One region of the Dorea acetigenes genome, then DNA from elsewhere that is predicted to be linked to it. Evidence: riboswitches for the same ligand, from Rfam matches in the RefSeq annotation. Region 1 holds a riboswitch; each other region holds the start of a gene.
What was found. Region 1 has a riboswitch for FMN ahead of OCV99_RS07410 (ECF transporter S component). Riboswitches for the same ligand answer to the same signal wherever they lie in the genome.
Positions count from the first base shown of each region.

Region 2: linked by a shared signal. The riboswitch ahead of OCV99_RS14720 (hypothetical protein) and the one ahead of OCV99_RS07410 (ECF transporter S component) in region 1 are both predicted to bind FMN.
Region 3: linked by a shared signal. The riboswitch ahead of OCV99_RS14685 (ECF transporter S component) and the one ahead of OCV99_RS07410 (ECF transporter S component) in region 1 are both predicted to bind FMN.

Region 1 is NZ_JAOQJU010000006.1:43,076-47,241, forward strand. It holds gene OCV99_RS07405 (FAD-dependent oxidoreductase) at 1-1,440, shown strand, start outside; FMN riboswitch at 1,494-1,626, shown strand; gene OCV99_RS07410 (ECF transporter S component) at 1,759-2,382, shown strand; gene trpA (tryptophan synthase subunit alpha) at 2,430-3,206, opposite strand; gene trpB (tryptophan synthase subunit beta) at 3,199-4,166, opposite strand, start outside.
Region 2 is NZ_JAOQJU010000026.1:18,057-22,222, forward strand. It holds gene OCV99_RS14710 (4Fe-4S dicluster domain-containing protein) at 289-585, opposite strand; gene OCV99_RS14715 (hypothetical protein) at 591-944, opposite strand; gene OCV99_RS14720 (hypothetical protein) at 892-1,107, opposite strand; FMN riboswitch at 1,183-1,303, opposite strand; gene OCV99_RS14725 (pyridoxamine 5'-phosphate oxidase family protein) at 1,334-1,729, opposite strand; gene OCV99_RS14730 (winged helix-turn-helix transcriptional regulator) at 1,874-2,227, shown strand; gene OCV99_RS14735 (carbohydrate kinase family protein) at 2,367-3,326, opposite strand; gene OCV99_RS14740 (MFS transporter) at 3,319-4,166, opposite strand, start outside.
Region 3 is NZ_JAOQJU010000026.1:12,033-16,198, reverse strand. It holds gene OCV99_RS14690 (riboflavin kinase) at 1-580, opposite strand, end outside; gene OCV99_RS14685 (ECF transporter S component) at 592-1,236, opposite strand; FMN riboswitch at 1,336-1,485, opposite strand; gene OCV99_RS14680 (DUF2000 domain-containing protein) at 1,634-2,056, opposite strand; gene OCV99_RS14675 (MerR family transcriptional regulator) at 2,058-2,942, opposite strand; gene OCV99_RS14670 (response regulator transcription factor) at 3,334-4,017, shown strand; gene OCV99_RS14665 (sensor histidine kinase) at 4,014-4,166, shown strand, end outside.

The DNA of each region.
Region 1 (4,166 bases):
TTTGGAATGAGCTTTTTTAATCACCGCACGGATGAATATGGCGGCTGCCTGGAGAACCGTCTGCGCTGTGCAAAAGAAATCGTAGAAGGCGTTCATGAAGTCTGCGGATCAGATTATCCTGTGGGAATGCGCCTGGGCTTACAGACTTATATCAAGGACGTAAACAAAGCAACTTTAACCGGAAAAGAAGAAGTCGGAAGAACTCTGGAGGAAGGAATTGAGATTGCAAAATTATTAGAAAAGTACGGCTACGATTTCTTAGATGTGGATACCGGAACCTACGATTCTTTCTATTATGCAGAACCGCCGATGTACATGCCGCAAGGATTTATGATTGACATAGCTGCAAAAGCGAAAGCCGTAGTAAAAATTCCGGTGATTGCAGGCGGCCGTATGCAGGCCTATGACGCAGCCGCAAAGGCGATTGAAGAAGGAAAGATAGACGGAGTTGCATTAGGACGCCAGTCATTAGCCAATCCCGAATTCCCGAACAAATTATACCAGGATACTCCGGAAAAAATCCGTCCATGCCTGGGATGTAATCTTGGATGCTGGAACCGTGTTGTCGGCGGCCAGGGCGGCTGGGGAAGCTGCGCAGTCAATCCGCAATGTGCGCGCGAGTCGATTGATGGATTAAAACCTGGAGACGGCAAAAAGAAAATCGTTATCATCGGAGGCGGCGTCGCCGGAATGGAAACAGCCAGAACTGCCACGCTCCGGGGATACGATGTTACACTTTTTGAAAAGAGCGACCATCTGGGCGGCCATTTAATAGAGGCCGGCGCTCATAGTTTTAAAAGCGAAGTCCAAAAATTAAATGAATGGTATCAAAGAGAATTAAAAGAACTGAATGTCTGTGTGAAACTTGGGCAGGAGCCATGCGCAGAGTGTGTAAAAGCTGAACACCCGGACGCAATCGTCCTTGCAATCGGATCCATTCCGAGCCAGCCGGATATCCCCGGTTTAGACAAAGCAATTCTTTCTCTGGATGCTATTCAGAATCCTCAGCAGTTAGGAGAAAAAATTGTCATCGTCGGCGGCGGATTGGTTGGATGTGAACTGGCATTAGACGAGGCTCTGAAAGGAAAAGACGTTACAGTGGTGGAGGCACTGGACCATATCTTAAGTTCTGGCATCCCTGCACCGACACCAAATGCGCAGATGCTGGGCGACCTATTTGAAGCAAAAAATGTTACCGTATTAACCGGACACAAATTAGTGCAGGTAACAGAACAAGGCGTCGTTCTTGAAAACACCGACGGAACTGTTGAGCTGGAGGCAGACTCTGTCGTTTCAGCCATCGGCTTTGCTCCAAGAGAAAGCCTGAAAAACGTATTCTCTGAATGCGGCGCACCGGTTTATGAAATCGGAGACGCTGTAAAGGCAGCAACCATTATGAACGCAGTCTGGGAAGGTTACGCATTAGCAAATCAATTATAAATTCCCCCTTGTCATATGGAATATCCTGCGCTATAATGAATAAGAACTGTATAGAAATTCTTCGGGGCAGGGTGCAATTCCCAACCGGCGGTATAGTCCGCGACCCGCTGTAAACAATTTGTCTACAGTGGCTGATTTGGTGTAATTCCAAAACCGACAGTAAAGTCTGGATGAGAGAAGAATTGTGTGATTTTAAAATGCAATGATACCCCGATACTTTATGTATCGGGGTTTTTCTTTCTTAAACAGTCCCCTGGCCGCGGCAGTTTTTGCCGGGCTACACTATTACACTCAATCAAGAAAAAGGAGAGAAAGAAAATGAGTACAGATGTTATGACTAACACAAAATCCAAATTCACGGTGAGAACGCTTGCGCAGATTGGTATGCTGTCTGCAATCGCAATCGTACTGATGCTATTTGAAATCCCCCTTCCCTTCGCTCCATCCTTCTATGAGATCGACTTCAGCGAAGTTCCCGTACTGGTAGGATGCTTTGCAATGGGACCATGGGCAGGCGCAATGATTGAACTGATTAAAATTCTGCTGAATCTGGCAAGCAACGGAACCATGACCGCAGGCGTAGGCGAATTCGCCAATTTCCTGATCGGCTGTGCCTTCGTGATTCCGGCGGGAATCATTTACCGCAAAATGCATTCCAGAAAAGGCGCCATCATCGGTATGGTAAGCGGAACTCTTATTATGACTATCCTTGGCTGTTTCCTGAACGCCTACCTCCTGCTTCCTGCTTATTCCAAGGCTTTCGAGCTGCCGATGGATGCTTTAATCGGCATGGGAACTGCTGTAAATGCCCATATCAACGGCCTGCTCACCTTCGTTGTATTCGCAGTGGCGCCATTTAATCTATTAAAAGGTGTTTTAGTATCTCTGATCGTATTTTTGATTTACAAGAAAATCAGTCCGATACTTCACCAGAACTATTAATCGCACATGTACAAGGGGCAGCACGCTTCAGCCGTGCCGCCCCATTTTTATTCTCTGATTGCATCCTTCATACTCTTGACATATTCTTTTACATATGGAATACAATCCTTTCCATGCGCTTCACATAACTTCACAATTGCAGAACCCACGATTACGCCGTCCGCCTGAGACGCCATTTTCTTTGCCTGCTCCGGATTCGATATGCCAAATCCCACAGCACAAGGAATATCTTTCTCTTTCTTCACCAGCTCTGCCATAGCTCCAATATCGGTGGTAATCTGGGAACGCATTCCCGTTACGCCAAGAGATGATACACAATATACAAACCCTTCTGCCTCTCTCGCAATCTGCGCAATTCTTTCATGAGAAGTCGGCGCAATCAGAGAAATCAAATCCTGGCCGTACACTTTGCACACCCTGTCAAATTCCTCCTTTTCTTCAAAAGGCACATCTGGAAGAATCAGCCCGTCCATGCCGATTTCCGCCGCTTTCTTTATAAATCTTTCCGTCCCGTAGGAAAATACAACATTCGCATAGGTCATAAATACCAACGGGATTGCCGTGTGTTTACGGATTTTTTCTACCATAGCAAAAATTTTGTCAGTGGTTACTCCCCCGGATAAGGCACGCACATTGGCTGCCTGGATCACCGGCCCTTCAGCGGTGGGGTCGGAAAACGGAATCCCCAGCTCAATCAGATCCGCCCCTGCTTCTTCCATAGCGTATACCAATTGCTCCGTGATTTCCAGCGACGGGTCTCCGCAAGTGATAAATGGTATAAATGCCTTTCCATTCTGAAAGGCTTCTGTAATCCTCTTATTCATAAATATCCTCCCCTCTGTAACGCGCGATAGCCGCACAATCCTTGTCTCCTCTTCCGGAAATGGTAATCACCACACACTGATCTTTCCTCATCTGCGGTATAATCTTTTTCGCATAAGCAACTGCATGGGCACTTTCAATTGCCGGAATAATTCCTTCGGTTCTTGACAGATATTCAAAAGCTTCTACCGCTTCTTCATCCGTGACGGGCACATATTCTGCTCTTCCGGTATCATACAAATTGGCGTGTTCCGGTCCGATTCCCGGATAATCCAGTCCCGCCGAAATGGAATATACCGGAGCAATCTGTCCGTATTCATCCTGGCAGAAATATGACTTCATCCCATGGAAGATTCCCAGTTTCCCGGTAGCGATTGTAGCTGCCGTCTCCGCCGTATTTACGCCTCTTCCTGCCGCTTCACAGCCAATCAGCCGGACTTCCTTATCTTCTATAAAATGATAAAACGTCCCGATGGCATTGGAACCGCCGCCCACACATGCCAACACCGCGTCAGGAAGCCTCCCTTCCTTCTCCAGTATCTGTTCCTTAATTTCCTTTGATATGACCGCCTGAAAATCCCGGACGATCGTTGGAAATGGATGGGGTCCCATCACGGAACCAAGCACATAATGGGTGTCTGCAATCCTGTTAGTCCATTCCCGCATCGTCTCGGACACCGCATCCTTTAATGTGGCTGTCCCGGAGGTCACCGCATGGACTTTCGCTCCCAGAAGCCGCATACGATATACATTCAGCGCCTGTCTTTCCGTGTCTTCTTTTCCCATGAATACTTCACATTCCATACCCATGAGCGCCGCCGCCGTCGCCGTCGCCACGCCATGCTGCCCTGCGCCCGTCTCAGCAATCACCCGTGTTTTGCCCATTTTCTTCGCAAGAAGTACCTGCCCAAGCACATTGTTAATCTTGTGGGCGCCCGTATGGTTCAAATCTTCCCGCTTCA
Region 2 (4,166 bases), on a different contig from region 1:
CCTGCCATGGCCGGATTACATATGCCTCTCTCATTCCCAACAAGGGTGCAAAAACGCTCTGGGACAGATAGATTCCTGTTCCCATGGCTGTTAACATACAGAGCAGCGTTAAAAGATTGATGATCCGCATCATGTTCCGAAAGCCAGAATACTTTCCTTTGGGAATATTTTTATACCATCTGAGAAAAATTTGCTACAATATCTACACATTCCGGGTCAGTATTTTGCAGAGTACTTTCTACGTCATCAAATAAATAGAAGGTTCTCTTTTCTTTTTCACTTCATCGTTCATTTCACTACCTCACTTTCCTGTGACAACTGGCAATTTGCTTCCATAATCTCACCAAGGGAAATATGCTCATTACGATAACGGGCAGCCGGATTTACCTCCGGAATCGTAAGCCGAATTGCCTTCTGCGGACAGGCATGTGCACAGGCCAGGCAGGTCTGGCAATTTCCCGAAATATGCACTACTTTTCCATCTGCCATATGAATGGAGAAAGAAGGGCATACCCTTTCACAGATACCGCAGCCAACACAACCTTCCGTTATCCGAAGAAGATGCTGCCATGCATCTGCGGGCATCCGGCTCATGCGGTTAAGGAACTGTTGGTGTGCAGCACGGTCTGTATCCGTGACCTCTGAAAAAAAGCGCCTTTTTCCAAAAATTCCTTAACCATAGGCGGCACTTCATGCCCGTATACCGGGGCAACAACACCGATGGTACAATTATAATGTAAACCACGAAAAAAATAACCCAGATTAGCCTTACAGCAAAAGAATTTCGCGTTGGACGGACCTACAAGGATTTTCAGAAATATATCCAGAATATTGATAAACGGAAGAAACATTCCGAAAGATTCAATGAGCTGATTTATTGGCATAAACACTTCAAACATAGGAAGCAGAATAAAATAATTTGCAATCGCTGCCGTAATCCCCATGACTACGCTCCCGGCAATGCAGGAAATCGGACATAAGCGGAACCGAAAATTCCGCAAAGGCCATAATATACGATATTGCGGCAAGCATGGCCGTCATAGTGACTTTTCTTACTGTCGGCGTTGTATTCTGTTTTTTTACTGATAATGAAATTGTCTTACTCATAATTCTCCTCTTTGAGATATGATTTGGATTAAGAGAAGAACCCCGCAGGTTCTTTTTTCTGCGGGGCTTCTCCTGTCATATCTTCTTCCATCCGGACTTTTACCGTCGGTAGTGGAATTTCACCACATCAGCCGTTTACCAGCGGTTCGCAGACTTTACTGCCGGTCAGGGATTACACCTTGCCCCGAAGATTACTTCTCTTTTACTTTAATCAATCAACATTTTCTTAAAATTCATAAGGCGGATTACCGGAAAAATCTGCGATTACACCATGCGGATTTTCCAGATAGAAAACCTCAAAAATCGGGTTATCCGCGGTCTGATACTGTCCCTTGACAATCGGGTTTGCGATGCACATTTCCTTTACCGCCATGTTGTTTTCAAATACCGCCTTGCCATGCAGGCGAATCCACGCGTAAGACGGACTGGAAACAGAAATCTCAATTTCAGGATTCTCCAGCATATCCTTGTAAACATCCTTTGTGTTGTTAGTGCAGAACCACAGCTTACCGTCCATTTCCCCTGCGAACATGAACGGCCGACATTTTGCCTTTCCGTCACGGCCTACCGTTGCCAGATACTGAACCGGGTTCTCATTTAAAAATTCAATTACTTTCTTCATGGGATCTACCTCCAAATTTATTTTATTTTGTTTTTAGGCTTTCGCCTTTGTTGATTATATTGTAGCAATCCTTCTTTTTTCTGTGAAGTACGCACAATATTGTGGTATAGTTACCTATAGGATACTATGAAAGGAGTTCATTATATGGAAACCACGAAAGAAATTGCCAGTAAACCGGCAAAAACATTACCAGATTGTCCGGTAGAGACAACTTTAACCTTAATCAGTGATAAGTGGAAAGTATTAATCCTGAGGGATTTATTGCCCGGAACCAAACGCTTCGGAGAATTAAAAAAATCCATCGGGCATGTGTCACAGAAAGTTCTGACTACGCAGCTTCGTCAGATGGAAGAAAGCGGTCTGGTTACCCGTACCGTTTTCCCGGAAGTTCCTCCCCATGTAGAATACACACTGACAGAGCTTGGCTACAGCCTCAAACCCATTTTAGATGCAATGTGGGAGTGGGGAGAAAATTACAAAGCAAATAATTCACAATAACCAACATCCGGTTAAATTGACGATAGAGTTTTCACCCCTTTTCCATCCAAAGGGGTAAACTCCATCTGAAAGCAAATCCATCAACCACTTCCATTTATTCGCTTTTTCAATCCGCATTACCAACTTAATGATTCACCATTCAAATACGATTAAAAATAAGGGAGCAAACTTCTTCTTTATTTGGCATAGAACAAATTGCACCTTTCCGGGTTGTAACAATAGATGCGGCAGCATTTGCAAACAACAGCATTTGCTTCAATTGATCCTTTTTCAAATTATCTAACCCATGCTCCAATATAAAACCAAGAACGCTGGCACAAAACGTATCCCCCGCCCCTGTAGTATCAACAGTATCTTTGCTAAGAAACGGCTGCCCAAAGATTTTTTCATTAGAATAATACGAAATGCTTCCGTTTTTACCTAATGTCACATTAATCAGTTTTGCCTTGGAATGTTCCCTTATTATCTTTACGCCCTGATCGTAATCATTTGTCCCAGTGAGCCATTTTATTTCATCGTCAGCAATCTTCAGAATGTCGCACTCTCGTATTCCATACCAGATGGCTGTCTTTGCCTGCTCCAAATCGGCCCACAATGGTTTTCTTAAATTAGGGTCAAAAGAAATCCACTTTCCTAATTCTTTTGCATATCTAACTGCAGCCTTTGTCGCTGAAGCGGCTGGTTCATCTGTCAACGAAAGGGATCCAAAATGAAAAATGCGGCAATTTTCGATCAGTTCTTTGCAAACATCTTTCTCCTCCAGCATGATGTCAGCCCCCGGTTTTCTATAAAATGAAAAGTCCCTGTCTCCATCTGCCATCGTATGTACAATCGCGAGTGTAGTATTCGCTCCTTTATCATAAATCAAGCCTTTATCAGAAATGCCGATTCTTTTAATCGTACCCCCAAGCATCTTCCCGAAATAGTCATCTCCTACTTTCCCTATAAAAGCAGTCTTATAGCCTAAACCAGCCAACATTGACAGCACATTACATGGCGCTCCTCCCGGATTTGCTTCAAATATCGGATTTCCATTGGAACTGCTGCCATTTTGAATGAAATCAACCAGCAGTTCGCCTAATGCAACAACATCATACATGATTGCTCCCTCCCTTTCTTACCTGTATTTCCTGCACAATCTTATTATATGTTTTCTTATTTAACCGATAAAAATACAAGACTACAGCCGTTACAATCCAAAGTATCCCCGGAACCGTTGTAAACGAATGCTTGATAACCGACAGTACTGCTGCATTCTGCTGCTGGTTTGCAGCATATCCGAACACACCTAAAATTCCTGCAAGCACGGAAGTTCCAATCGCCATTCCGATTTTATTTCCCAGTGAAATAAATGCATACTGAAATCCGTCATTTCTAAGCCCGGTCTTCCACTCTCCATACTCCACACAGTCCGGAACAATCGCATAGATTGCAGTATTAAAACCCGAAAAGAAAAATTGTGCCAGACAAGAAAACGCATAAAATGGAACAGGGGACTCTCCAACTGTAAAAAAGTACATACTGAACATACTGATTCCCGTCAACAGTGCAAAAATGGATGCAGACTGGCCTTTATTATTTGTAAGCCGAAATACAAACGGGAAACAGGCTGCACCAATAATGGATGGAAGAATGATAAACATGGAATAGGTGCTGAATAGCGCTTTATTCCCCTCCACATAGGTAAAATAGTATAATGCATCCGCATTTCTCCCATAAAGTGTCACACCAAACAGAAACTGCCCTGCAACAGCAATCATATAAGGACGATTCTTTATCACAGCTCCTAATTGAACCTTTAAGGGAATTTTTTCTTTCTCCGGTACGTCCACCACTTCCTTTGTTTTAGCGAAGCAGAAGATATGACATGCCGCAAAAATACATCCATATAAAACAGCGATCAGCAAATATCCCCTTTTATCATTTCCATTACCAAGTA
Region 3 (4,166 bases), on a different contig from region 1:
AGTGGTCGTTTGCTGCTTCGTGCCAGACCGATTCATAAATCTGTTCCTTTGTGAAGATAATGTCAGGGCTGGAATAGAGCAGATATAAAACATCAAATTCTTTTGGAGATAAGTATAAAGCGTGGTTGTCAATTTTCACCTCATGTTTTTGAGCGTTCATATAAAGCCGTGAGCTGATCCGCCGGATGCCATAAAACTCTTGCACAGCAATACAGTCCAGACGGATTTGTTCCAGTAGCAGGGTAAGATTGTCAAATTTCTGCGGAGTGCGCAGCCTTTTCATAAGTTGAATCTCCATCTCCAATCCATAGATATCCTTATTGAAATTCAGGAGATGGGTTTCCACAGATATTTTTTTATCATTGCTGATGGTAGGCTGGGGACCAATGTGCGTAATGCCGTAGTAGGTTTTATTTTCCAAAGTGGCTGTGGCAATATAAACGCCTTCGGGAGGAAGGGCTTTTTTGTCTGCGATTTTTAGATTTGCAGTCGGCATTCCAATTAGTTTTCCAATTCCACGTCCGTGTATGATGGTTCCTGCTGTTACAAAAACGGGGACAGGGCTGTTTGATTTTTCCATAGACTTTGACCTCATATGATTTCATTCATGGACAGAATGAATAATGTACAGGTGACAATAACGAGCATTGAAAAAAGGAATAATCCAAGATGTCTCTTGCCAGAGGCATTGACGGGGGTGGCAAGGTATCCTGCTTTTCTCAGCGCTGTTATCACTGGTTTATATAGCAGAAACGTGAATCCAGAATTCAGTCCTGCCTTTAAGAGATTATATGGAAGAAATGCCGGGAGCAGCAGTCTGGCAACGGCTTCTCTGGGGTATCCCATATAAAACGGAGTGATGAGGTAATTCCACAGCAGCATGACAACAACCATTGTAAGGCTGCCAACGAACAATCCGGTAACAGCGCCTGCTAACGTATGCTTCTTTTTATAAATCAAAGAGGTGGTGCAGGCAAAGGAGCAGGTGGATAAGATATTCATTAAGCACCCTAATATGCCGGTTTCACTTATGGTTAACATTTCAATCAGAGATACAATGACGGACACAAAGCAAGAGGTCATCGGTCCCCAGATCAGACCTCCTAATGTGATGATGACATCTTTGGGATCGTACTTCAGAAAAAGCACGACGGGTATCCGACAGGCAGCAACGGCTATGTAGGCGATGGCGCACAGCATGGCAGTTGAGGTAAGCATTTTTGTTCTTGTATTCATTCAGATTTTCTCCTTGAAAAAAATTAACACCTTAAAGAATGTCTTTCAGGTGTTAAGGAATATTTACAGAATATCAAGAAACATATATTCTGTGATATGCACGATCTTCTTCTATCCAGGCTATACTGTTGGTTTTGGAATTGCACCAAATCATGCACATATGTGCTTGCGGACTGTACCGCCAATCGGGAATTCTTGCCCATTGGATATCTTTTATCCAATAAGAGTCACCCTGCCCTGAAGACTTCTTATTCAGCTGTCGGAATCAATCATACCTCTTAAAATGCTGTAAGGCAATAGAAGAAGGGGATTTCGGAAGTATTTCGGAAGTATCAGAAGATGGAGTGGATATAGGAAAAAGATACTTCCATGGCGGATTCTTTTTAAGGGATTATTACTATCGCAGTAAAGGTATACTGCCTGTGAGCTCATTGACCTTTTTCTTAGGACCGCAGATATCAAGACCAGAGTATTGCAGGGTGCTTTCTGGTACGTTCCCCATCTTAGAAATAAATTCATCATAGGTTTTACAGCCCTGTGCCAGATCGGAAAAATCAACTACGGTCAAATCCTGAAAGTCGGGTTGATAGAGCTTCTCACGGATTGCTTTGATGATTTCCGGTGAACCTTTCAAAATTGGCACGGGGAACTCAATGATGCCGAGATGCTCGTTTCCACTCTGGTCTGTGACATTTGCACCGACCACCTCCGGCATCTCTTTTCCCAGGGTGATTCCCATGATAGCCGCTGTATTTGCGATAATACCAAGCGGCAGATTCTCGTCAATGATCATGACGCATTTTTCATTCTGTAAATCCATTTCAGATTTCCTCTTTGTTTTCACTTTTATGCAAATAATAGCGAAAAGATTTTACAATATAATCACAACTGCCTGTCCCGTATTTGGTGTCGGTTACTGTTTTTAGATAATCATTGGAATAGAGTTCGATAATCATTTTGCAATAGCTGTCCTCTGTACCAATTAATTGAGCTGTTGAGGAATTTCCATAAGCATGAGCAATAATATCTTTCACTAGATTCTGTACGTTGTCCGTAGCAACATTTTCCCCTTTATGGCGGGCTAATTCAAGGAATCTGTCCTCTGCTCTCATTTCTTCTGGTATTTGTGCATACCAGTTTTCCATGATATCAGAGAAATGTTCTAAGTTATGCTTCATGGCTTCCGTATATTTTTCTATACTTCCAAATTGTTTAATAGCAAGTTTCGCTACCTCGGATTCATCATCTTTGATTTTCTGAATGAACATATCAAAATTTTCAACACTTCCCCAGTGCTTGATAACTTCCTCTGTCTGATTGGACTTAAAATCCTCCAAAGTATGGATATAATCGGATAAATCAAATTCTTTAAAACTCATACATTGCTCTCCTTTCTCTAAGCGGCTAAGAAGCTGTATGAGCCTGTCTGTCCGATTGCGCTTTAGGAGAAGCAACTCTTTTTGCTTTTTGAAAGCGGCAATCCTGTCGAAGTCGGGTTTTTCAATAATTTCCCGAATATCCTTTAGTTTAAAGTCTAATTCCCTGAAAAACAGGATTTGCTGCAGCTTTTGCAATGCTTCATCATCATATAAGCGATAGCCGGACTGTGTTAGTTCACTTGGTTTTAACAGTCCGATTTCATCATAGTATTGCAGCGTGCGTATACTAATACCTGTTAATTCTGCGACTTGGCTTATGGTTCTCATACTTACCAGCTCCTTTGATTTGTGGAGAAGCAAGATAGAGATTGCCGGCATGTATCTATTCTGCTTCCATGAGAATAGAATACAGTATCACGTTACGTTGGAGTCAATAGTTTTTTGCTATTTTTGTTCTTGCTATTTTTCTGTATATATTTTTACTGCTTTATTTGTGTAATAAAACGGAAAATGCGGTTGTACCTTTTCGCAAAAGAGGAAATATGGGCTGATAGTGAACATCTGGAAATAGATGGGCTATCGGCTCCTTTTTATATTCGTGAGGATGGAGTTGAGATAAAACGCTTTCAGAGGTAAGATAAATTCAGCAAAATTTATTATCATCGTGAGGTTTTGGTGACATTTGGTTGATACTATAAAAGAAAAAGGATGTGGTTTTATGCGAATATTAGTGGTCGAAGATGATCGGCTTTTAAATAGTACGCTCTGTTACAATTTGACTACGGCTGGCTATCTGGTGGAAGCAGCTTTGACAAAAGCGAATGCAATTGGACAGACTGAAAAACAGAATTATGAATTGATTGTATTGGATGTCAATTTGCCAGATGGAAATGGATTTGATTTTTGCAGGGAAATTAAAGAGCGCCGTCCCGATACGGCGGTCATTTTCCTAACCGCAAACGATATGGAAAGCGATATGCTCAAAGGTTTTGAATTGGGCGCGGATGATTATGTCACAAAACCGTTTCCAATCAGCGTATTTCAAAAGAAAGTATCTGCATTACTGTCCCGCATTACAAGACAATCTGGCGGTGACTTTTATGACGATGGAAACCTGCTTATCAATTTTTCAGAATTGACAGCAGCACTTGCAGGTCAGGTGGTCACATTCACACCATTGGAGTATCGTCTGTTAAAATTGCTGACAAGTAACTCAAAGCAAGTGCTGACTCGTGGACAGCTTTTAGAAAAATTGTGGGATGCGGAGGAGAACTATGTGGATGAACACGCCCTTACCTCTGCAATCAGCCGGATCAGAGGAAAAATTGAGGTCAACGGATACCAATATATAAAAACAGTCTATGGCATGGGATATATGTGGATTGGAGGGCTGAAAAAATGAATACGCAAAAACTCTCAGTCAATAGAGCCTGTGTTGCGATAGTGGCTTTTCTTATATCGCTCTCGGCAGTACAGTTTTGTATCCTTTATTTGCTGATCGATAGCCGAATGCTAATACTATGTGGTCTGCTTTATATTGTGCTTGTTCTG